DNA from 4 places in the Bacillus sp. SSR7 genome. Region 2 is predicted to be linked to each of the others. Evidence: riboswitches for the same ligand, from Rfam matches in the RefSeq annotation. Region 2 holds a riboswitch; each other region holds the start of a gene.
The links. A riboswitch is a leader RNA that binds a small molecule or an ion and turns the genes downstream of it on or off. The one in region 2 is predicted to bind thiamine pyrophosphate.
Positions count from the first base shown of each region.

Region 1: linked by a shared signal. The riboswitch ahead of tenA (thiaminase II) and the one ahead of thiC (phosphomethylpyrimidine synthase ThiC) in region 2 are both predicted to bind thiamine pyrophosphate.
Region 3: linked by a shared signal. The riboswitch ahead of tenA (thiaminase II) and the one ahead of thiC (phosphomethylpyrimidine synthase ThiC) in region 2 are both predicted to bind thiamine pyrophosphate.
Region 4: linked by a shared signal. The riboswitch ahead of thiT (energy-coupled thiamine transporter ThiT) and the one ahead of thiC (phosphomethylpyrimidine synthase ThiC) in region 2 are both predicted to bind thiamine pyrophosphate.

Region 1 covers NZ_JBVVXV010000019.1:120,172-126,077, reverse strand. Annotated here, with positions in the region: gene AC0NJG_RS25475 (CBS domain-containing protein) at 1-243, shown strand, start outside; gene AC0NJG_RS25470 (DUF3965 domain-containing protein) at 538-1,689, shown strand; gene AC0NJG_RS25465 (hypothetical protein) at 1,914-2,252, opposite strand; gene AC0NJG_RS25460 (SH3 domain-containing protein) at 2,258-3,418, opposite strand; TPP riboswitch at 3,688-3,800, shown strand; TPP riboswitch at 3,861-3,963, shown strand; gene tenA (thiaminase II) at 4,046-4,741, shown strand; gene AC0NJG_RS25450 (ABC transporter ATP-binding protein) at 4,710-5,459, shown strand; gene AC0NJG_RS25445 (ABC transporter permease) at 5,459-5,906, shown strand, end outside.
Region 2 covers NZ_JBVVXV010000004.1:281,257-287,162, reverse strand. Annotated here, with positions in the region: gene AC0NJG_RS11005 (magnetosome magnetite crystal formation protein family) at 1-230, opposite strand, end outside; gene lldP (L-lactate permease) at 527-2,188, shown strand; TPP riboswitch at 2,260-2,375, shown strand; gene thiC (phosphomethylpyrimidine synthase ThiC) at 2,489-4,249, shown strand; gene AC0NJG_RS10990 (arsenic transporter) at 4,351-5,709, opposite strand.
Region 3 covers NZ_JBVVXV010000001.1:264,228-270,133, reverse strand. Annotated here, with positions in the region: gene pdxR (MocR-like pyridoxine biosynthesis transcription factor PdxR) at 1-1,015, shown strand, start outside; gene ddlB (D-alanine--D-alanine ligase) at 1,020-1,934, shown strand; TPP riboswitch at 2,007-2,112, shown strand; gene tenA (thiaminase II) at 2,236-2,925, shown strand; partial or broken gene AC0NJG_RS01490 (N-acetylmuramoyl-L-alanine amidase C-terminal domain-containing protein) at 3,240-3,362, shown strand; gene AC0NJG_RS01485 (heterocycloanthracin/sonorensin family bacteriocin) at 3,602-3,913, shown strand; gene AC0NJG_RS01480 (homoserine dehydrogenase) at 4,267-4,746, shown strand; gene AC0NJG_RS01475 (RNaseH domain-containing protein) at 5,046-5,906, shown strand, end outside.
Region 4 covers NZ_JBVVXV010000018.1:70,176-76,081, reverse strand. Annotated here, with positions in the region: gene AC0NJG_RS24470 (sensor histidine kinase) at 1-1,810, shown strand, start outside; gene thiT (energy-coupled thiamine transporter ThiT) at 2,020-2,688, opposite strand; TPP riboswitch at 2,775-2,876, opposite strand; gene AC0NJG_RS24460 (FeoA family protein) at 3,071-3,298, shown strand; gene feoB (ferrous iron transport protein B) at 3,295-5,283, shown strand; gene AC0NJG_RS24450 (FeoB-associated Cys-rich membrane protein) at 5,300-5,467, shown strand; partial or broken gene AC0NJG_RS24445 (IS3 family transposase) at 5,517-5,615, opposite strand; gene AC0NJG_RS24440 (hypothetical protein) at 5,728-5,906, opposite strand, start outside.

The DNA of each region.
Region 1 (5,906 bases), on a different contig from region 2:
GAAAAACATCCTGGATCTAATAAAATTACAAATGTAATGACAACAAACATTGTTTCAGTTTCTCCAGACGATTCTATTGAAAAGGCTACAGAGTTAATGGCGCAGTATCAAATTAGACGATTGCCAGTAGTCGAGAGTGGTCAACTCGTTGGGATGTTAGCACTAGGAGATTTAGCTATAAAAGAATCGGCAGATGATCAAGCGGGATTTGCTTTAAGTGAAATATCAGAGCATACGGAATGAAGTGAGATTTTAGTTAGTGGAATACGTTACGTATAAAAATCAGATACATTATTCTAGTATATAGGGTTAAGCTAATATGTTAGCATGATGTATCTGAGCCATTATATAATAAGTATACAGTGAGTAATTTCGACAGTTTATTTAAATTTGTCATTCCTAATTATAAATAAGATAAAAAATGATATACTGATAGATATAAGTATTATGATTGATTTCGAATATAACAATATTTATTGTTAATGATGTAATAATGGATTAATATTTCCTATGTAGACAAAAGGGAAGGGGAATTATATGAAGGCTGTACAGCGCGATCCAAATTGGAATTTGGTTACAGATACATATATAGAACCAAATAATTTCGCTGAATTATTTTCTTTGCTTGTACCTTGTCATCCAAAAGGTGAAGGGAAAGAACGAACTATATTAGTGTGGAAAGAAAAAGAATTTTATAAAGAAGAAAATTTAGCGGCATTTATCGTATATGGAATGAATAAAGCAAAGAATTTACCGCAATTTCATAAAGACGAAATTCCAACTTTAGTACGTATTCTTCGCTTATGCCAAGAAATTGGTTGGTATGAAGAAGCGAATACTTTTATGGTAACTCAAGGGCTAGCTGAGTTTGTTCATACTTCATTGGAATATGAAACGTGGGATCTTTTGACGCAGGCGGTGGCTTTAAACTATTTAATTATTAAATATCGTATTGGTGAATTAACTGATGGGGATGTAGAAATTTGGGATAGAGTTAAATTTAATGAGAAATGTATAACAGACTGTAAACATCTATTATCTCATAAAGAAGTATTAGAATTTACATTCTTTTATATGTGTAAGAGAGCTAAGTCACTATCAAAAGAGCAATTAAATAGTGATATGATGAGTTTAGCGATGTATTGTAATACTTTTGTTTATGACTTATATACATATGATTTATTACGAAAGTATCGTAAGTGTACAGACTTTCTATCGTATTATGGACCTAGTCAAGCGGTGTTAGCTTGCCAAAGGGCTGTACTTTCTCAAATTTCAGATCGATTAGACCCACTCAAGACTACTCATGTAGATGATTATTTATATGTAATGAAAGATATGATGGAGCATATGACGATAGGGATAATGGATCGATATGATCATTTTATTGGAAAGTTATTATCATATGTGCCATTTTTCGAAATGATCCAAGTTCCACAACATGCATATTATTGTGAAGAATTATTGTATATTTGTAAGGGCATTAAATATAAAGAAGAAATATTACGCAATTATATATTTATACAATTACATGACTGTTTACCATCTTTCTTTAAACTGTTTCTTAAAAATAAGCGTTATGCAACGATTCATGATATTCTGTTCTATTGGTGTGATGATGAACAAAGAATGAGCTTAGAGAAAAAATATAATCTTAGCTTTATTTATGAAAAATATGCTTGTGGATAAAGAGCATTTTCTATATAAATTAAAAAGGATCTCATAATTGAGATCCTTTTTAATTTAGTAAAGCAAGAAAAATGTAATTAAGACGAGAAATAACATTCCATAAAGGAGAAATTGTGCCGTATAGCTTCCTTGTATACCAAAAAAAGTATTTGTTTTTTTGTATAAATTCAATATATATTTTAGCGGATTATCTTTGAAAGATTGATACACGGTGTCTCCTCTTTCTAAGCTTCTTGTTCGTGTTTTTTGTTAGTAGGAACATGAATGTATCTAGCTATGATTAATAAAACAGCCATAAAGAATACGGGAAATACGGTAGATAAATAAAAACCATTACTAATAATATTTGTTATTAAGGCACTTAATAGAAAGATGGCATTATAAATATGGGCAATTTTTTGTTTTAGTTGAACTTGAAAAGCTTCCATCATAATTTCTAAAGCAACAAAAGCAATGATAATAGATAAAAATACAGTATTTGTATTATAAATTACTAAGCAACAGATTAAGCCTAAAAAGGCTAAGTATTCAATTAAGAGAGGTATATTGATATTGCGTGGCATACAATTTACCTAACTAAATATGGCAGTGGGTTTACTGCATTTGTTTTTTCAAAATTCCATTCTCCATTGTGTAATTCAAAATGAAGATGTTGCCCGTATGAATGACCTGTGTTTCCCATATGACCTACTAATTGTCCAGCTTGTACTTGATCACCAGCTTGTACAGTGCGATCTTTCATGTGAGCATAGACTGTTGTATATAATTTCCCGTTTATTTGATGAGCGATGAACACAACATTGCCATAGCTAGCTGAATAATATGATTTCACGACTTTACCTGCCGCCGCCGCCTGGATAGAGACATTACCCTGAGCTGCGATATCTATACCATAATGCATTTGTTCCCAGCGCATATCAAATGTTGAGCTAATTCTTCCTTGAGTAGGGAATTTGAAAACGGCTGGAATGGAAGTAGGTTGAGCCGTTTGAGCTTGTGATTGCGTTTGGTTTTGCACTACATAATGTTTTGCCACGTATCCGTATCCTGTGCCAAAACGAATTTTATACCAAGTTCCTACAGTTTCCACTACTTGTAATTGTGTACCATTTTGCAATGAACCAAGTAGTGCGCTACTTGTACTAGCGTCGCTACGTACATTAAGTTTAGGTGTTGCAACTGTGTATTTCGCATTATTTTGAACTGTGATGCCTTTTACTAAAGGCTGTGAACCATTAGATACGAATGCCTTTTGTACGTAACCTGTTTTGCCATTATGTAAAATTTTATACCACTCGCCTTGTTCTTCTTGAATGGTAACGAATTTCCCATTTGGTAATACATCTAAAATTGAAGATTCTAGATTAGGTTCAGAACGAACGTTTAATGCATTGGCATTGACGATATATTGATTATTAGATTGAAGTTTGTTTTTTAGTAGAATAGAATCTTTTTGTACGTAACCTACTTTATTATTAACAGATACTTTATACCAGTCATTAGTTGTTTCAAGTATATTCACTTTCGTATTAAAGCGAATTGTATCAATTGATGAGCTATTTGTGTTATCTTTTGTATGTAAGGCTACTTGATCGACTTTGACATATCCAGTTTTCACATTAGATAATTGTTCAGCGTTGGCTGTTTGTACATTTGTTTCTCCCATAGAAGGAAGTAAAGAAGCAATTGCGACAGTAGTTGCTGTTAAAGCAGTAGCTTTCATATTCATATAATAGAGACCTCCTCTAGTTGTATAGTTGTAATTTTATTATAGTATAAAGATATAATATAGTGGGTGTATTCACATAAATGTAATATGAAATCAATATAAAAATAAATTTTTTGAGGATAATGATTCATTTTTATCCAATTCATTAGGATAATAATTTCCAAAATAGAATATAAGTATTATATGGCTTTGTTATTTTGTTGACAATTGAGAAAATTAAAAAAGTTGATGATGTCTTATTACGGTGTTATACTGACAGTGATAATTTTATAGTTTGCTAGGAGAGCTGGTGTTGCCAGCTGAGAGTAAGACCTTAAGTCTTTGATCCTTTTTATTACCTGATCTAGATTATGCTAGCGTAGGGAAGCAATTCGGACACTAATAATGAGTCCCCGTTTCTTTGCGTATAGAAACGGGGCTTTTTTATTTGAAAATTTCATATTGAAACCACTAGGGGTGCTTGTTGTGCTGAGAGAGGAATAATCCTTAACCCTTACAGACCTGATCTAGGTAATACTAGCGAAGGGAAGTGGAGCAACGAATAAATTATAATTTTATTTGCTGTAACCACTTCTTATTTAGAAGTGGTTTTTTATTTAGATATATAAATTGAAAGGGGATAGAGAAATGAAATTTTGCGATAGATTATTAGAAACTGTACAACCAGTTTGGGAGATGAGTCATAATCATCCATTTGTTGTAGGTATGGGGGATGGCACATTAGAAAAAGATAAGTTTCAGTATTACATTATTCAAGATTATTTATATTTGTTAGATTATGCAAAGCTATATGCGATCGGTGTTGTAAAGGCAACGAATCCACAAGTAATGGGGAAATTTGCTGAACAAATTGATGGGATATTAAATGGAGAAATGACAATTCATAAACAATATGCAAAAAGACTTGGAATTTCTATAGAGGAGATAGAGTCTGCAAAGCCATCTGCTAAAAATCTAGCTTATACAAATTACATGATGTCTGTATCTCAAAATGGCACACTTGCAGAATTAATAGCAGCACTTCTTCCATGTATGTGGAGCTACTGGGAAATTGGAAAGCGTTTAAATGATATTCCTGGAGCAAGGGATCATGAATTCTTTGGTGAGTGGATTCAAGGATATAGTTCTGAAGAATACGGTAACCTTTGTATTTGGTTAATCGATTTATTAAATGAAATGGCAGTTGGAAAGTCTGAAAAAGAGCTAGATCGATTAGAAGAGATTTTCCTATATTCCAGTCGATTTGAATATTTATTCTGGGATATGTCCTATCGTAAGGAGATGTGGGGATTTGAGGAGCAAGAACATACTACAGTTTCATAATGTTTCTTTTCATTATGATGAGAAGCCAATCATCAATGAATTAAATGCTTCTATACAAGATAAAGAGTTTGTAAGTATTATCGGACCGAGTGGATGCGGGAAAAGTACTTTATTTCGCCTTATTACAGGTTTAGAAGAAGTAAGTACGGGACAGATAGAGCTGAAAGAAACAAAGAGCCATCCTGTAGGGTATATGCCCCAAAAAGATATGCTCCTGCCGTGGAGAACGATTATTGAGAATGCTGCCCTACCGTTAGAGTGCCAAGGTGTACAGAAGAAAGAAGCACAAATAAGGGCAAAGGAACTATTGCATAAATTTGGCTTACAAGGGTATGAGACAAAATATCCGAAAGATTTATCTGGTGGTATGAGACAACGCGTATCCTTTATTCGAACTTTATTAACAGGCGGGGAGATATTGCTGTTAGATGAACCGTTTAGCGCGTTGGATGCTTTAACGAAGGCATCTTTGCAAGAATGGTTGTTTGAACAATGGAAAGAGTGGGAAAAAACAATTTTATTTATCACTCATGATGTGGAAGAAGCATTGTTTCTTTCTAATCGAATTTTCGTTGTAGAAAATCAACCGATAACTACTTTAACCGAGAGGATTGTACCGCTTGATCGTAATCGGACAAGAAAAGATTTATATAAGCCTGAAGTGATAGCGCTTAAAGATGAGCTCCTTAGTATGTTGCAAAGGCAGGTACTCGTATGATGAACCGGTTGAAGGAGCTATTACCTGCTCTTACGCTTTCTAGTATTTTACTTGCTCTTTGGGAAGTAGGCGCAAGAATTGTAGATGAAATGTACATTTTACCGTCACCGTCTGCAATTGTAATGAAAATATGGAAACTAAAAGATATATTATTTACGGTTCATTTGCCTGCAACATTATATGTCGTTTTAATAGGAGTGGCTATTTCTATCGTACTTGGGGTAGGGCTAGCGATGTTAATGAATGCGAGTAATTGGATGGAGAGAGCTTTTTATCCATTATTAGTTGCCTCACAAACGATTCCTATTACAGCGCTTGCTCCGCTTTTCGTTTTATGGTTTGGATATACGATCTGGAGTAAGGTTGTTGTTACGGTTTTAATTACGTTTTTCCCAATTGCGGTCAATACGTATGATGGACTGCGCAGTACGAAAAAAGAATGGGAGG
Region 2 (5,906 bases):
GTACCGATCCCCAATGTTACATCCGGTTGATCAGATCCAAGACCCATAATTCCTAAAATAGTTACGCCAATGAATGTAGCGATGCTTGGAATGATGTGTGTCCATAGAGCGCGTTTTGCGTGTGGTTTCGTTTCAGAATCGCCCACAATCCACACAATAATCGGGAATAAGATAGGGGCAAATAATACACTAAAGTATGATAAAGCTGCTAATATTTTGTTTCCGTTCATATATATCACCTCATGAATAATGTCTGTTGTTATACTATTATTATGCAATAGTTTTGGCAAGCTTTCTATCGATGAACATTACAGCAAGGTGACGATTTTGTAAGATTTTTATGTTAAATAATAAAATTTTCGAAAAAATCTTTTTAAACGGAAATTGTTATGGTACAGTATAAATGAAAGTTATTGAAAACGTTTTCTTAAACGTTTTTTTATTTTAGGCTGAAAGGTATGATGACCTGATAGTCTATTGATGAGGTTATTCTATTTAAAAGGGGATTCTTTAGGGGGAGAGAACAATGAACACATGGACACAAGTTTATGATCCGTTCGGAAACATTTGGATTTCGGCAGCAGTCGCACTTATTCCGATTATCTTTTTTTTCTTAGCTTTAGCAGTTTTCCGCATGAAGGGGTACGTGGCAGGATTTATTACAGTTGTACTTACAATTTTAGTGGCGTTATTCGCTTATAAGATGCCGTTCATGATGGCGATGGCAGCGACTGGATATGGTTTTTTATACGGATTATGGCCAATTGCTTGGATTATCATTATGTCGGTATTTTTATATAAAATATCTGTGAAAACAGGTCAATTCGATGTGATTCGTGCATCTGTATTATCCATTACGAATGATCATCGTTTACTCGTTATTTTAATCGGTTTTTCATTCGGAGCATTTTTAGAAGGGGCAGCAGGATTTGGTGCACCAGTAGCGATTACGGCAGCGCTTCTTGCAGGTCTTGGGTTAAATCCTTTATATGCAGCAGGTCTTTGTTTAATTGCAAATACAGCACCAGTAGCGTTCGGGGCGATGGGTATTCCGATTACAGTTGCTGGACAAGTAACAGGTATTGATCCACATAAAATTGGACAAATGGCTGGACATCAATTACCGTTCTTATCATTATTTGTTCCATTCTTTATCGTATTTTTAATGGACGGGTTGAAAGGGGTAAGACAAACATGGCCTGCTTTACTTGTAGCAGGTAGCTCATTTGCAATTACGCAGTTCATAACAGCGACATTCTTAGGACCAGAACTTCCGGATATTACGTCAGCACTTGTAAGTTTAGTGAGTTTAGCGCTGTTCTTAAAAGTATGGCAACCGAAAGAAATTTATCAATCGGGGCAAGCAAATAGAGAAGTAGCTGCGGCAACGACGGCGACATCTATGCCGAAACTAACAGTAGGAAAAGTCGTAAAAGCATGGTCTCCATTCATTGTTTTAACTGTGATGGTAGTTATTTGGAGCCAAAGTTTCTTTAAATCGTTATTTGCTCCAGGCGGCGCATTGGAAAGCCTTGTGTTTAAGTTTGAAATTCCAGGCTTGCACAATTTAGTAATGAAAGCAGAGCCTATTGTAAATAAAGCGACGCCTTACGAGGCAATTTTGAAGTTTGATGTATTATCAGCAACGGGAACAGCAATTTTAATTGCTTGTCTCATTTCCATGCTGATTTTGAAAATGAGTGTAAAAGATGCAGTGGTAACATTTAAAGAAACTTTAAGTGAACTTAAAATGCCAATTCTATCTATTGGATTTGTATTAGGATTTGCATTTATCGCAAACTATTCTGGGCTATCTTCTACACTAGCATTGGCACTAGCAGGAACTGGCGGACTATTCCCGTTCTTCTCACCATTCTTAGGGTGGATTGGCGTATTCTTAACAGGGTCTGATACGTCAGCGAATGCATTATTCTCAAATTTACAAGCAATTACAGCGCAGCAAGTCGGTGTATCTGAAGTACTTCTCGTTGCAGCAAATACAACGGGCGGTGTAACAGGAAAAATGATTTCTCCGCAATCGATTGCCATTGCTTGTGCAGCAGTAGGACTTGCTGGGAAAGAATCAGATTTATTCCGGTTTACAGTAAAGCATAGTTTGTTCTTCGTAATAATTGTGGGGATTATGACTTATGTTCAGGCTTATTATTTAACTTGGATGATTCCATAAAGAGCAAAAGAAATAAACTTTGCATTTTTCAGATTATCGTGTATGATGAGAAAGTATTGAAAATTAAATCAGTGATAAACTAGGGGTGCCTAACGTATGCGTAGGCTGAGAGAGAAGCGCGTGAACTTCTTAACCCTTTGGACCTGATCTGGCTCGTACCAGCGTAGGGAAGTTAACGGCTTTACATAAAGATGTCTTTTATGAGCCAGGTCCTTATTTTTTTATGGACCTGGCTCTTTTTATTTTGGCATACGCTGGCCATATCTCGTCCTTGTCACGTACAGGGGGGCAATAAAGGTTATGAAACAGTCTGTTTCAGCTGAGCAAATTGAATTGAAATCGAGTTTACCAGGAAGTAAGAAAGTGTATGTGGATGGACCACGAGAAGGTATGAAGGTGCCGATGCGTGAGATTGAACAAAGCGATACAAACGGCGTTCCGAATCCGCCAATTCGTGTGTATGATACGAGCGGTCCTTATACGGATCCAGAGTATAAAGTGGAGCTGGAAAAGGGGTTGCAGGCGCCGCGCCACTCTTGGATTCTAGAGCGTGGGGATGTAGAAGCATACGAAGGGCGCGAAGTGAAACCAGAGGATGACGGTGTGAAGGTGGCTTCAAAACATACACCTGTTTTCCCGCAGATGGATCGCAAACCGCTTAGAGCGAAGCGAGGTGCAAATGTTACGCAAATGCATTATGCGCGTAATGGCATCATTACGTCTGAGATGGAATACGTTGCGATTCGTGAAGGAGTAGAGCCGGAGTTTGTTCGCAAGGAAATCGAGGAAGGTCGTGCTATTTTACCAGCGAATATTAACCATCCTGAAGCAGAGCCGATGATTATCGGACGTAATTTCCACGTGAAGGTTAATGCAAATATCGGTAACTCTGCTGTATCGTCTTCTATTGCAGAAGAAGTAGAGAAGATGACGTGGGCTACTCGCTGGGGTGCAGATACGATTATGGATTTATCTACAGGTAAAAACATTCATACGACGCGTGAGTGGATTATTCGTAACGCGCCTGTACCAGTTGGAACTGTACCAATCTATCAAGCGCTTGAAAAAGTAAATGGAATTGCAGAAGATTTAACGTGGGAAGTGTATCGTGATACGTTAATTGAGCAGGCGGAGCAAGGCGTTGATTACTTCACGATTCACGCTGGCGTATTACTTCGTTACATTCCAATTACTGCAAAGCGTACGACAGGTATCGTTTCGCGTGGTGGTTCAATTATGGCGCAGTGGTGTTTATTCCATCATAAAGAAAACTTCCTATACACTCATTTTGAAGAGATTTGTGAAATTATGAAGCAGTACGATGTTTCGTTCTCTCTTGGAGATGGATTGCGTCCAGGTTCGATTGCAGATGCAAATGACGAAGCGCAATTCTCAGAGCTTGAAACACTTGGTGAATTAACGAAGATTGCTTGGAAACATGATGTGCAAGTGATGATTGAAGGACCTGGGCATGTACCGATGCATTTAATTAAAGAGAACATGGAGAAAGAGCTTGATATTTGTCAGGGCGCGCCGTTCTATACACTTGGGCCGTTAACGACAGATATCGCACCAGGGTATGACCATATTACATCGGCAATTGGAGCTGCGATGATTGGCTGGTTTGGAACAGCGATGCTTTGTTATGTAACGCCGAAAGAACATTTAGGTTTACCGAATAAAGATGATGTACGCGAAGGTGTTATTACGTACAAAATCGCTGCGCATGCGGCTGATCTGGCGAAAGGGCACAAAACGGCTCATCAGCGTGATGATGCACTTTCAAAAGCTCGCTTTGAATTCCGTTGGCGCGATCAATTTAATTTATCTTTAGATCCTGAACGTGCAATGGAGTATCATGATGAAACGTTGCCAGCAGAAGGTGCGAAAACGGCTCATTTCTGTTCCATGTGTGGACCAAAGTTTTGTAGTATGAGAATTTCACATGATATTCGTGAATACGCAAAAGAAAATGATTTAGAAACGACAGAAGCAATTGAAAAAGGAATGAAAGAGAAAGCGAAAGAATTTAAAGACACTGGTAGTCATTTATACCAATAACACGTTACACCTCTTTACTTGATTGATCACACTGTAGTACCTAACTTAAATATAGAAGAAGCCCGCTTTGCTAAGACGGTAGCAAAGTGGGCTTCTGTCGTTTATAAAGCGAAGAAGAGGTGTACCCAGTAGAATAAGAGGAATAATGTGACGACTGTTGTGAGTGGAATAACGATAAGGGATACACTTAAATAGTCTTTCCATTTTACTTTAATTTTGTTTTGTCTCAGGATATACATCCAAATAAGGGAAGCTAGCGTACCAATTGGTAGTAATAGTGAACCGATGTCACTACCAATAATGTTTGCGAGATAGATAGTTTTTAAAGTGATTGGGTCTAGTCCCATTTCTGTTAATGTGATCGTACCAATCATAAGTGCAGGGTGATTATTGAAGACGTTAGAGAGGAGGGAAACGAGTCCGCCCATTGCAAAGCTAGCATAAAGTAGATGTTGATTTACAACTGGCTCAAGCCATTGTACAAGGGCAGCTGTTAAACCTGCATTGTGAAGTCCGTAAATAATGACGTACATAGAGAAAGCGAAAATTAAAATGTGCCATGGTGTCTTTTTCAAAATATCGATAGGGTTTGTTCGTAAGTAGTACCATCTCCAGATAAGAAGAACGAGTGAACCGAGTACGGCAACGATTTCGATTGGAATAGATAAGAAGGATGCAACGAACAGAAGACAGCGCATAAGGAAGACGAAGCCTAATACTTTTAGCATGAATTTTGTACGTTTTTGTTTCGTATCAACAGAATTTTTTCCCTTTAACGGATGGAAGTTTTTCGTGAAGAATATTTCTTCGATATCATATGAAGAAACAGGTAATTTTTTCGGAAGTTTTTTCTTCAAAACCGTATACATGAGCCATGACATAAACAATAGTCCTAATGTTGCAGGTACAAACATCATAGCAGTATGCATATAAAGAGTCATATGGACGATGTTTAATGCGATTAAATTTACGATATTACTTACACCAATTGGTGCGCTAGATGCAGTAGCGATTAAAGCACCGCTTAATAAATAAGGGATTTGTTGGTGAGGTTTTAATTTAAGGTTTCTTAGTAATAAAATTAGGATTGGAGTTGTAATTAAAATACTACCATCGTTATTAAATAAGAGAGTCATAAGAAAACATAATAATTGAATATACCAGTATAAACGACGACCAGAGCCTTTTGCTAAATTTGCAAGTTTCGCTGCGGACCAGTGGAAGAAGCCGAAGCTTTCTAATATAACCGCCATAACGATGGTCGCTAATATTGTTATGGAGGCACCGCCAATTTTACTAATAATGTCCATGACGTCTGGTTTTGATACAAGTCCAGTAATCAGGATAATGCCAGCACCAATTGCTGCCGGCCACGCCTCATTTAAACCACGAGGTCGCCAAAAGATAACAATCATCGTTAGGAAGAATACAATAATAGTAATCCATATTTCAATGCTCATATTTTGCCTACCTTTCTATTTTTCCTTGAACAAGTAGCTTGTCTCAAGTTTATATTGGTAGTATATTCAGCAAAAAATAAGAAGAACTAGACGTATAACGGAGTATAGTGAATATGTGTTTTTCAAGTTATGGGACAAGTATCTCTCTTAGTGAAATAACTATTGTGAGAGGAGTCTATAAATTGCTGGGGCAGTAA
Region 3 (5,906 bases), on a different contig from region 2:
CATTGAAGGTGATGTCGTATTAAACTACGGCTACGCAAAAGGTTATAGACCGTTAATGAACTATCTACTTCATTATATGGAAATGAAAGGTGTAGATATTTCAAATAAAGATATATTAATTACAAATGGATTTACCGAAGGATTGGATATTGTACTTTCCTCATTATCGAAGAAATCAGGGCGGGTTATTTGTGAGAATCCAACTCATCATGCTGCGTTGAAGCTTTTTCGTTTACATGGACTTGAAGTGCATGGAATAAATATGAATGAAGATGGCATCGATACGAATGAAGTAGAAAAAAGTTTGCGTAAAAAGGATTTTGATTTCGCGTATTTAATTCCTTCTTATCATAATCCAACTGGTATTGTCACGAGTTCGGAGAAAAGAACGGAACTGATGAGATTATTTTCAAAATATAAAATTCCTATTATAGAAGATGGATTTAATGAAGAACTACGTTATTCAGGTTCACATTTAGCACCATTATTAACTTTTGCTGGTGCTGGTAATAATGTGATTTATATTAGTAGCTTTTCGAAGGTACTTTTCCCTGGTTTACGTGTAGGATGGATTATTGCAGATAAAGAACTAATTCATCATTTAGAAAGTGTAAAAAGAGCAAGAACGATTCACACTTCTACATTAGATCAAGCTGTTCTATTTCAATATTTACATGAAGGATATTTTGAAAAATATTTAAAAAAGGCAAGATCAGTTTATAAGAAAAAATATGAGTTAGCTGTTGGGGCATGTAACGAGTACATTCCGTTTCAAAGAATGACCGGTGATGGTGGCCTCCATTTATTTATAGAGTTAGAAGAAAAAATTCATGCCCGTACGCTTTTGCAAAAGTGTTATGAGCAAGGGGTTACATTTTCTCCTGGAGATGTTTTTTATTCTGATGGAGGAGGAGCGAACACGTTTCGATTAGGATTTTCACGTCTGAAAGAAGAAGACATAGTTCGGGGAATCAAAATAATTGGTGATACAATAAAAAATGAAATTTGGAGTTGAGGAAATGAGAATTGGCGTTATTATGGGTGGAGTATCTTCTGAAAAACAAGTATCAATTATGACTGGAAATGAAATGATCGCACATTTAGATAAAAGTAAGTATGAAATAGTTCCAATTACGTTAAACGAAAAAATGGATTTAATCGAAAAAGCGAAGGACATTGATTTCGCGCTGCTCGCATTACACGGAAAATACGGAGAAGATGGGACAGTTCAAGGAACGCTTGAAAGTTTAGGTATTCCATATAGCGGAAGCAATATGTTATCTAGCGGTATATGTATGGACAAAAATATTTCGAAAAAGATTTTACGTTATGAAGGAATAGAAACACCAGATTGGATTGAACTTACAAAAATGGAGGATCTTAATCTTGATGAATTAGATAAATTAGGATTTCCTTTAGTGGTAAAACCAAACTCTGGTGGATCGAGTGTTGGGGTGAAAATTGTCTATGATAAAGACGAATTAATTTCAATGCTAGAAACTGTGTTCGAATGGGATTCTGAAGTAGTAATAGAGAAATATATAAAAGGTGATGAGATTACATGTTCCATTTTTGATGGTAAACAGTTACCTATCATTTCAATTCGACATGCAGCGGAGTTCTTTGATTACAATGCGAAATATGATGATGCAGGTACTATTGAAGAAGTTATTGAACTTCCAGCTGAATTAAAAGAACGTGTAAACAAAGCGTCACTGGCTTGCTATAAAGCATTAAAATGTAGTGTTTATGCAAGAGTTGATATGATGGTGAAAGACGGTATTCCATATGTAATGGAGGTTAATACATTACCAGGGATGACACAAGCAAGTTTACTACCGAAAAGTGCAGGTGCAGCGGGAATTCATTATAGTAAACTATTAGATATGATTATTGAAACTTCATTAAGAGTAAGAAAAGAAGAAGGGTTTTAAGTAGTGGTATTATGAATACTTTTGACAGTAACATGAAGTGTGTTATGATGAATACAATACGATAATTAAATATTTATCCACTAGGGGGGCCTATTATAGGCTGAGATCAAATGGGAATTTGAGACTCTTAGTACCTGATCTGGTTAATGCCAGCGTAGGGAAGTGGAAAAGACATTGCTATTTTATGTATAAATACTGTCAATTTCACTTTCTTTACGCCTGTAAAGAAAGTTTTTTTATTTTAAAGCGTTAATAGCTGTGGATAAATACTTATATTAAATGAATTATTGGAGGAATTTAAATGACTTTTTCACAATCATTGCGTAAAGAAGTAGATTCAATTTGGGAAGCTAGTTTTCATCATCCTTTTGTAAAAAAACTTGGTGAAGGAACGTTAGATTTAGCTAGTTTTCGCTATTACGTGCTTCAAGATTCATATTATTTAAGTCACTTTGCTAGAGTACAAACATTAGGAGCTGCAAAAGCACTGGAATTAGAAACGACAGCTCGTATGGCACACCATGCCCAAAATACATATGAGGCGGAATTATCATTACATGAGAATTTTGCGAAGAAACTAGGGATAACACAAGAAGAAAAAGATAATTTTATCCCTGCTCCAACTGCATACGCATATACTTCACATATGTATCGTGCTGCGTACGAAGGACATTTAGGCGATATCATTGCAGCCATTTTACCTTGTTATTGGTTATATTATGAAATTGGTGAGCGTTTAAAAGAGTGTCAGCCAGAAGAGCCAATTTATAACGAATGGATTTCTGCTTATGGATCTGATTGGTTCCGTACATTAGTTGAAGAGCAAATTACACGGTTAGATACTATCGCTGAAAAAGTAACTGAATCAGACCGTAAGCGAATGAAACAACATTTTATTATTAGTAGTCAATATGAATATTCATTTTGGGAAATGGCTTATACTTTAGAAAAGTGGCCAGTGGATACAGACGTAAAAGATGTAATTGGATAAAAATGAAAGTAACATTATAGATAGGTATGGATAATGCCTATCTATATATTTTTTCTTGCTAGATTTGCGTAAAGTTGATAGTGTTACGGATACGGCAAAATGTCATATCGATAAGTTAGTTAAGTTAATTTTTTGCGCATTAACTGGTTAAACTTCTGCCACATTTATCCCGCTTTAATGGGCAGTAAGACCCCCACCGCAAAATTCAGCGAAAGCAAAGAAGTTAGGCGGGGATCAACTGCCCATAAAAGTCCGATTGGTGAGGGCTGATAATCAGTGGGGATGAAGAAACCCCCCACTGATTAAAGTTTCACTTTATATTACAAACAAACGGATTAACATATTTCGTTACTGCTCCAACTTCAGATGAACAGCGTAATGGAATGAAATTCTACCTTGAACGTAAAGGGTACGGCATCATGGTTATTGAGAAATGAATTGAACTTAGTAAGCATGAAGATATAACACTAGAATTCAAATTTTATAATTTCTATTTATAAAAATGAGCCCATAGTAAAAATAGGTACATAAACAAGGTGCATCATCTAGTGTTAAGTCATACTTTGTTGGTGTATGAATTGAACTTAGTTTATAGCGCTATTTCTACTTAGATTTAACGAACAGAGATATAGGAAAGCATCGATGAGGTTTTATTTTATAAACGGAGGTTATGAAAATGAATCAGTTTCAACAAGAACTACAAGCGTTAAGCCTTAATGATTACCGGTCTGGAGATATTGTGTATTGGGATCAGCAAAACCAATATCCATATTACTATATTGAAGATGCTGCTCGTCGCTGTGGCGGTTGTGGTCGCTGTGGAGGTTGTGGTCGTTGTGGCGGTTGTGCAGGTCGCTGTGGTGGATTCCGTTGTTTTGGTTGCTTCGGTTGTTTTGGTTGTTTTAGTTGTGGCGGTTGTGGCAGCTGTGGTAGTTGCTCTAATTGTTTTAATGGTACTTCTGATGCTATTGTAATATATGAATATTGACTACATTTATTAATAAAAAACATTAGCTTTATACATGTACATGCCGACAAAGAATATAGCTATCGCTAATGGATATATAGGTGTAAATCAAGGTGAGGTAGATAAAGCGATGATTAGATTTAAAATCTAATCATTGCTTTTTTTATGGATTTATCATCAAATGTCTGTCTAATTTAAGGAGTGATTTCTACTAGCTAGTGTGTAGCTAATGAAATTATTACAAATATGTAAGGTTAATGTAATGTTAATAGATAGTAAATTAAGAGGCTTGAGTGTATTTTAAATAGGATTAAAAAGTACTGTTTATCTATATAATAATGGGTAAATAATATTTAATTAGGAAGTGTATTAAAATGATTGAATTTAAATCTATTATCCATTCGTACAAACTAAAGAGAAAAATAGCTAAGGATTTATACGGAAAAAGAGATGAATTGACAATGTTATTAAATGAACTTAATTACATGAAAAGTACTGTAACATCTGAAAAGAAGAAAGATAATATATTATCTCGTTTAGAATTAATTTATCAAAATATGAAATTAGATAAGCTGTATCCTCTTCCAGTTGCTTGTAATAGTAAATTATTGGAACGATTAGAAAAAGAATCTCTACATACTATTGAGGATGGTGTAAACTGTCTACATTACATGTTAGATATGAATTATGAGAAAATAAAACAATATGGATCGAATACAAGTAGGTCATTTGTTCCGTTATCGCAGTCTTCCATTTGTCTTGCTGATTGTATTTGTTTAACAGGATTTGTATTAGGTTTACTAGGAGCAATTTCATTTGGAGGATTCATATTATCCTTATGTTCAATTACATAATGGTTCATATTTTTAAGAAGAGCACCGACTTAAGGTGTTCTTTTTTAGTTTTATTGTAAAGTTATTGTAAATGATAAATACATTAAGTTATTTATATTGTATAATTTGTATGTATTGAAATATTGTTTTAAGGGGGCTGTATATGATAATTACTTTTTATTTTAAAATGGGCTGTTTCAATAATATATGATTCGGAGAAATGTTTTTTACTTTTCTTTTAAATACTTGATTTAAATGGATTAGAGCAAGTGCTAGTTTTTTGACAATCAAGACAAATAAAGAAAGGAAGTAATGATTTTATGAACAAACTAAGACTGTTAACATTTGAAAATATAGTAGAACCTCTTTTAAACGAAAGCGTATCATTTATATATTTTCCTATTGAATGGCTCGATATTGTAGAGATACATTATAAGACATTTTTATTAACGAGTAAGTTGAAACGATTAAATGAAAGATTATATGATATGTTTTCTGATATATTATTTATTCAGCATAATCCATATGTATTAAACGAAAATACACCATGGATTGTATGTAAAGAACCTATTAGAAAAGAACAACTCGATTATATTTTTCAAAGTTGGTATGAGATTATTCATGATTGGAAACCGAATAAATTAATAGAATCGCCAAAATATGAATGGCATTACGATTTAATTTCTAATTTAACAGTACTACATGATAAGGAAGTATATACTAAGTGGGTGCCCGCTTTAATTTCACATATTTTTTGTGAACGTCCTGTACAATTAGAAAATATACACGAAGAAGATATATATTTTTCTCCTCTTAGATCACAAAATATTTGTGAGGCGATGTCAGAGCCTATTAAAGATGAAAAAACAGAAGACTATTTCGCCTATGTATTTCGGTTCGAATATATAACGCGTGGAGGAGAGAACATTCCATTATTAAATGTTTCAATAGGAATTCGGAGGTTTTATCAAGAATATAACCATCCAGATATTCCTTTGCTTTTGAGACGAAAACGGGGCATGATATTAATTTCTACTCCAGAATTTGCATTGAATAATAAAAAATTACGGTTTGTAAAACTAAAAGTACAACAAGCTACAAATGGTATTAAGTGGATTAAAATATTTAGAAATTTAAAAGATGATTTTCATATAGGTGGAGAAGTTGAATTAGAACATATT
Region 4 (5,906 bases), on a different contig from region 2:
AGCATTATGTATGTTAATTTTAGCGACGATATTTATTGGACAAACGATATTTTTTAAACAATATTATGCGAATAGAAAAGTGGAAGATATTAAATTGAATTTAAATTCCTTCGAAAAGAATTATTTGAACTATGCAGGAAGTGTAGAAGGAATTCAGAAGCTGGAGCAAGACTTTTTAAGAGAAAATAATACGTGGATTACGACATTAGACCAGAATGGGAATTTAAAACATGCAGATGATTTTTATTTTGAAGTAACGATAGATCGTAAGCAACAGAAGAGTTTTGGACAACAAACATTCAAAATTCCTTTATACAATCTCGTCAATATAGAAGAGATTGATAATAAATCATCAAATCCGTTTTTAGGCCAAGAAATTTATTTTTCTGGCGTGAAAAAAGATGATAGTTATATTCCATTCTATTTCGCGTTAGGCAAGCAAAATTTAAGCGGATCTAATAAACCGTTAGAAAAAGCGTTTCAGGAGAAAAGGAAATTAAATGAGGAGAAAAAGAGAGCAGCCGGGGAACAACTTGCTAAGGAAAAGAAACCAGCTGTCCAGGAAGAATCTGCTCAAGAATTAGATGCTTACATAAGTGGGCGGGTTACGAAAGTTCAGCTTCCTGATGTAACAGGTCCTATAAATCCAATTTATAAAAATAGCATCTTCTTAGATAACATAAAAGAATTTCAAACGGATTTATTATTAAAAGAGAGCAAGCACATACAATATGCAATACAAACAATGGACTATGAAAAAAATGATATTAAATATAAATTATTAATCAAGCCAACAAAAGAAAAAGATGGATCAGTAACTTATATATATGCGATGGCTTCTTTACAGCCTGTAGATGAAGCTGTACAAATGGTGCAAGATTACTACATTTACATCATTGCATTTGTAGTTGTTCTTATTTTTCTAGCGTCATTCTATTATTCAAAACAAATTGCAAAGCCGTTATTAAAAATAAATGATACAACGAAGAAAATAGCGCATTTAGATTTTACAGAAAAAATACCGATTACTTCAAAAGATGAAATTGGTGATTTATCGAAAAATATTAATGTATTATCCAATAAACTCCATTCCCATATTGGACAGCTAGAACAAGATATTGAAAAGGAAAGAAAATTAGAAAAGACGCGGAAAGAATTCATTTCTGGTGTTTCGCATGAACTAAAAACACCGCTGAGTATTATGAAAAGCTGTATTTCTATTTTAAAAGATGGAGTAGCTGAGCATAAAAAGGAGTATTATTTTCAAGCGATGGAACGAGAAGTAGATAAAATGGATACGTTAATTTTGGATATGCTGGAGTTAGCTAAATTTGAGTCAGGTACATATAAAATGAAAAAGGATCCATTTTATATTGATACAGTAATGGAAGATATATGTGAACACCTTTCTGTAGAAATAGAGAAAAAAGAACTTCATGTTCATAAAAATATAGGTCCATTTGAAGTAGTCGCAAATCAAGGCCGGATTGAACAAGTCATCGTGAACTTCATTACGAATGCTATACGTTATACACCAAATAAAGAAGATATTATTATTTCTACAATAGATGAGAAGGATCGTATAAAAGTGTGTATTGAAAATAAAGGTACTCACATTGAAGAAGAGCAATTAGATAAAATTTGGGATCGTTTTTATCGCGTGGATGCAGCTCGTCAACGTTCGCAAGGTGGAACAGGTCTTGGGCTTGCCATTTCAAAGAATATTTTAGAACTACATGATGCTGAATATGGAGTAAAGAATACAGAAGATGGTGTATTATTTTATTTCTACTTATTGAAAAAAGCGTAGATGATGCATGCTACGCTTTTTTAATTTATTTTCATATTATCTTTACTTAATCTTTATTTTCAAGCGATATAATCTGGTTAGAAAATGAGGTTATGTAAGGAGTCGATGAACCGTGCATAGCAATTGGCTAAGTATAATGGTATTTATTTTTCTTTGCGCATTTATTGTTTTTTTAATTGATATTACGATATGAACAAAAAGAGCGCTTATTAAGCGCCCTTTTTGTTTGCATTTATTTGATAAGCATTGATGCTCTTGAATAAGCGTGGTGAAGTAAGGAATAAAAATATAAGTAAAACGGTACATAGAATATAGGAACCAATCATTGTACTACCATTTACGATTAATGAATAAAGCACAGCTGATTGACCTTTCGGCGCATATTGCCCCCAGAAAATAATACCGGCAATAAAGTGACAGAAGTAGCGAGCAAAGCTACCGATAAATGTAGCAAGGATAATATAACCAAGAACTTTTTTTCCTTCGTTTTGTTTTGAAGAAGGTTTGTCTTTACGGCTACCTAAATTTGATTGTTCTAAGTTATTTTCATTAGACGTTAAAAGTGCTTTTTGAATTGGACGATAGAATAAGCCAGCAAATCCGATAAAAGCAAAGGCAATGAAGTACTCAATGAATGCTTGAATAGGTGTTAAAATGTAAGCATCTCCCACGACAATTTGTAATAGTCCCCAAACTAAACCACCTAAGAAAGCTGATTTAAAGCCCCAGCGGTATGCAATAATAAAAATAGGAATCATAGCAAATGAAATGGAACCGCCTGTTGGAAGTTTAATTGATAATGGTAAAATATCGATGACCAGGGCGAAGGCTGCAAGAATAGCAGATTCGATCATCGCTTGTAAATTGGTGTTACGCATGTTGTCTCCCCCTAAATCCAAGTTGTACAAAAAAGAATAGATATCATAGGAGGATACGAAATACGTAAATAAAAATGAGGTATGTATTTCGGACGTTTGCACAATCCCTGCGTTAGCATTAACTAACAGGTTCGAAGGGTCGGAACGAAGTGTTCCCTCTCAGCGACATGGCTCCCCCTGTGATAACGAGATTCTTTATTTGCTACTGTTTATTGTAAGCGAAATGGATGAGAATGGCAAATGAATACAGTATGACAATAATTGAAATAGAATTGTAGCAAAATGTTAATAAATATGAAGTAAAAAGTTATAGTCCAAGTGAAATAGAGTATGATATAATTTTTTTGAAAATAATTATCATTCTCTTCTGAGGGGGAAGTTTATGAGTTTAGTAGATATTAAAATTGGTGAGAAAGTGTTAGTAAAAAGCGTTCATTCTTTAGATCAACTATTAAAGAGAAGACTAGCTGCTTTCGGTCTTTCTGAAGGAAGCGAACTTCGTATGAAACAAAAAGCGATGTTCAAAGGTCCTTGTACATTGGAGTGTCGTGGACAGTTAATTAGTATTCGTCATTGTGACGCGAAAATGATAAAGGTGGAATTAGCGTGAATAAGGTTGCTTTGCTAGGGAACCCGAATACAGGGAAGACATCGTTATTTAATGCACTTACTGGTTCTTATGAGTATGTAGGAAACTGGAGTGGTGTAACAGTAGAAAAGAAGGTTGGTAAATTAAAAGATAAGCAAGGAACATTAATTGATTTACCAGGCGTTTATGACTTGAATCCAGTTTCACGTGATGAAGGTGTTGTAACAAACTTTCTACTAACAGAAGAATTTCAGCATATGTTAAATATTGTGGATTCCTCGCAGTTTGAACGAAATATGCATTTAACGTTGCAATTACTTGAATTTGGTAAGCCAGTTTCAATTGGTTTAAATATGATTGATGTGGCGAAGCAAAGAGGAATTGTAATTGATGTAAAACGATTATCAGAACAATTAGGTGTAACAGTCGTTCCTGTCGTTGCAAGAAGTGGAAAAGGCTGTGAAGAACTACTTGCGACTCTTAAAGAAAATGACAAAAAAGAGAAAAAGCCATTCCTTATTTCATATGGTGTACAAATGGATGAAGGAATCGAAGAGGTAATTTCTCTTTTAGAGAAAGCGAATTATGAGCATCCAAGATGGTTAGCTCTTCAATTTTTAAGTAATAACGAAGTAGTAGAAAAAGAAATGAAAGCATTACCAATTTATAAGGAACTTGTAGCCATTCGATCTCGCTTAGAAAGAAAACTTGATTGTACGTTGGAAGAGCACATTTACAAAACTCGTGAAGCGTATATTGAAAAGTTAAAAACAAATGTTATGAAGCATGAGAAAGAAGGGAAAATTCCTTTTTCAGAAAAAATTGATAGATTAATTACACATAAAATTTTAGGACTTCCAATCTTTTTAGCAGTTATGTTTTTTATTTTTCAGGTTACGTTTACGTGGATTGGTACACCATTATCTGATATGTTAGATGAGTTTTTTGGTGGAAAGCTTACGGATTGGGTGACAGCTGGACTTACAAGTGTTGGAGCTTCTGATTTTATTCAAGCACTCGTTACAGAAGGTATTATTGCCGGTGTTGGTGCCGTATTAGTATTCGTTCCACAAATCTTTGCATTATTCTTTTTCATTTCATTATTAGAAGACTCAGGGTATATGGCGCGAATTGCAGTTGTTATGGATAGAATTATGGAATTCTTCGGCTTGAATGGAAAAGCGTTCATTCCAATGATTATCGGTTTCGGATGTAATGTTCCAGGTATTATGGCAGCGAGAACGATTGAACAAGAAAAAGAACGTTTACTTACAGTTCTTGTAACGCCATTTATGTCTTGTTCGGCACGTTTACCTGTATATGCGTTATTTGCGGGCGTATTCTTCCCGCATAGTCAGGCGACTGTTGTGTTTTCTTTATATGTTGCAGGGATTGTCCTTGCGTTATTAGTTACAAAAATTATGTCTCTTACCATTTTAAAAGCGGAAAAGTCTATTTTCGTCATTGAACTACCTCCTTATCGCGTGCCACAAGCAAAAACATTATGGCTGAGCACATGGGAGAAAGGGAAAGGATTTGTTCGTAAAGCAGGTACATTTATCTTCGGTGGTTCTGTTGTCATTTGGCTATTAAATTATGCAGGTCCATCAGGATTTGGTGTTGATATGGGAGACAGTTTCTTAGCGATGATTGGTGGATTTATCGCACCACTATTTGCACCGCTTGGCTTTGGAACGTGGCAAGCTGCAGCATCCCTTTTAACAGGATTTTTAGCGAAGGAAGTTGTCGTTTCTACAATGGCAATTATTTATGCAGTTAAAGAAGATGTGCTTGGAAACGTAATGGGAGCACATTATACAGCATTATCAGCTTATGCATTTATGTTCTTTATTTTATTATATGTTCCGTGTTTAGCGACAGTAGCCGTTATTAAACGTGAAACAGGATCAGCGAAGTGGACGATTTTCTCTGTCGTGTATCCACTCGTTGTTGCTTATGTATTAACGTTCATTATATACCAAGTTGGATCCTTACTCGGATTCTAGAAGGAGATGTATTGTGATGATGGTCAATATTATAATTGGAGCTATCATTTTTGGTTATGCAGCATACACGTTAGTTAATTTTGTAAAGAGAAGTAAAAAGGGAAAATGCGCCGCATGTTCTTTAAATAAGTCATGTCAGTCACAAACATGTAGTCCGGATATGGAGCAAATTGCTCATAAATAGAAAAAAGCTTTGCGAATTTGAATTGAACCCAAAAAGTTAGACAAATATATTAAGCAGCTACTAAGGATTGAACTCTGTATTGCACAGGGGACAATCCTTTTAGTTTTGTTTTAATTCTTTTGTGATTGTAGTAATGAATATAAATATCGTTTTATTGCTTGTATTTTATCTTTTGAAGAAAATTTAGCCATAAAAAATGCACCTCCAATTGTTAATTATGTGTCTAACAATTGGGGTGCACTTCATTACAGGCAGTCTTTTTAATCTACTTCAATATCTCGGCCTTCTGTCATCACTTTATTTCTCCAAAGCAAAAGTAATCTCCTAAATTCTGAAGTTTCTAATTTACATTGATTATTTGGTGGGCTAATGTAATAATTAATCGCGCTTGTATATTTAGGTTCAATAAATACAGCAGCAGCATTGTATTCTAGTTCAT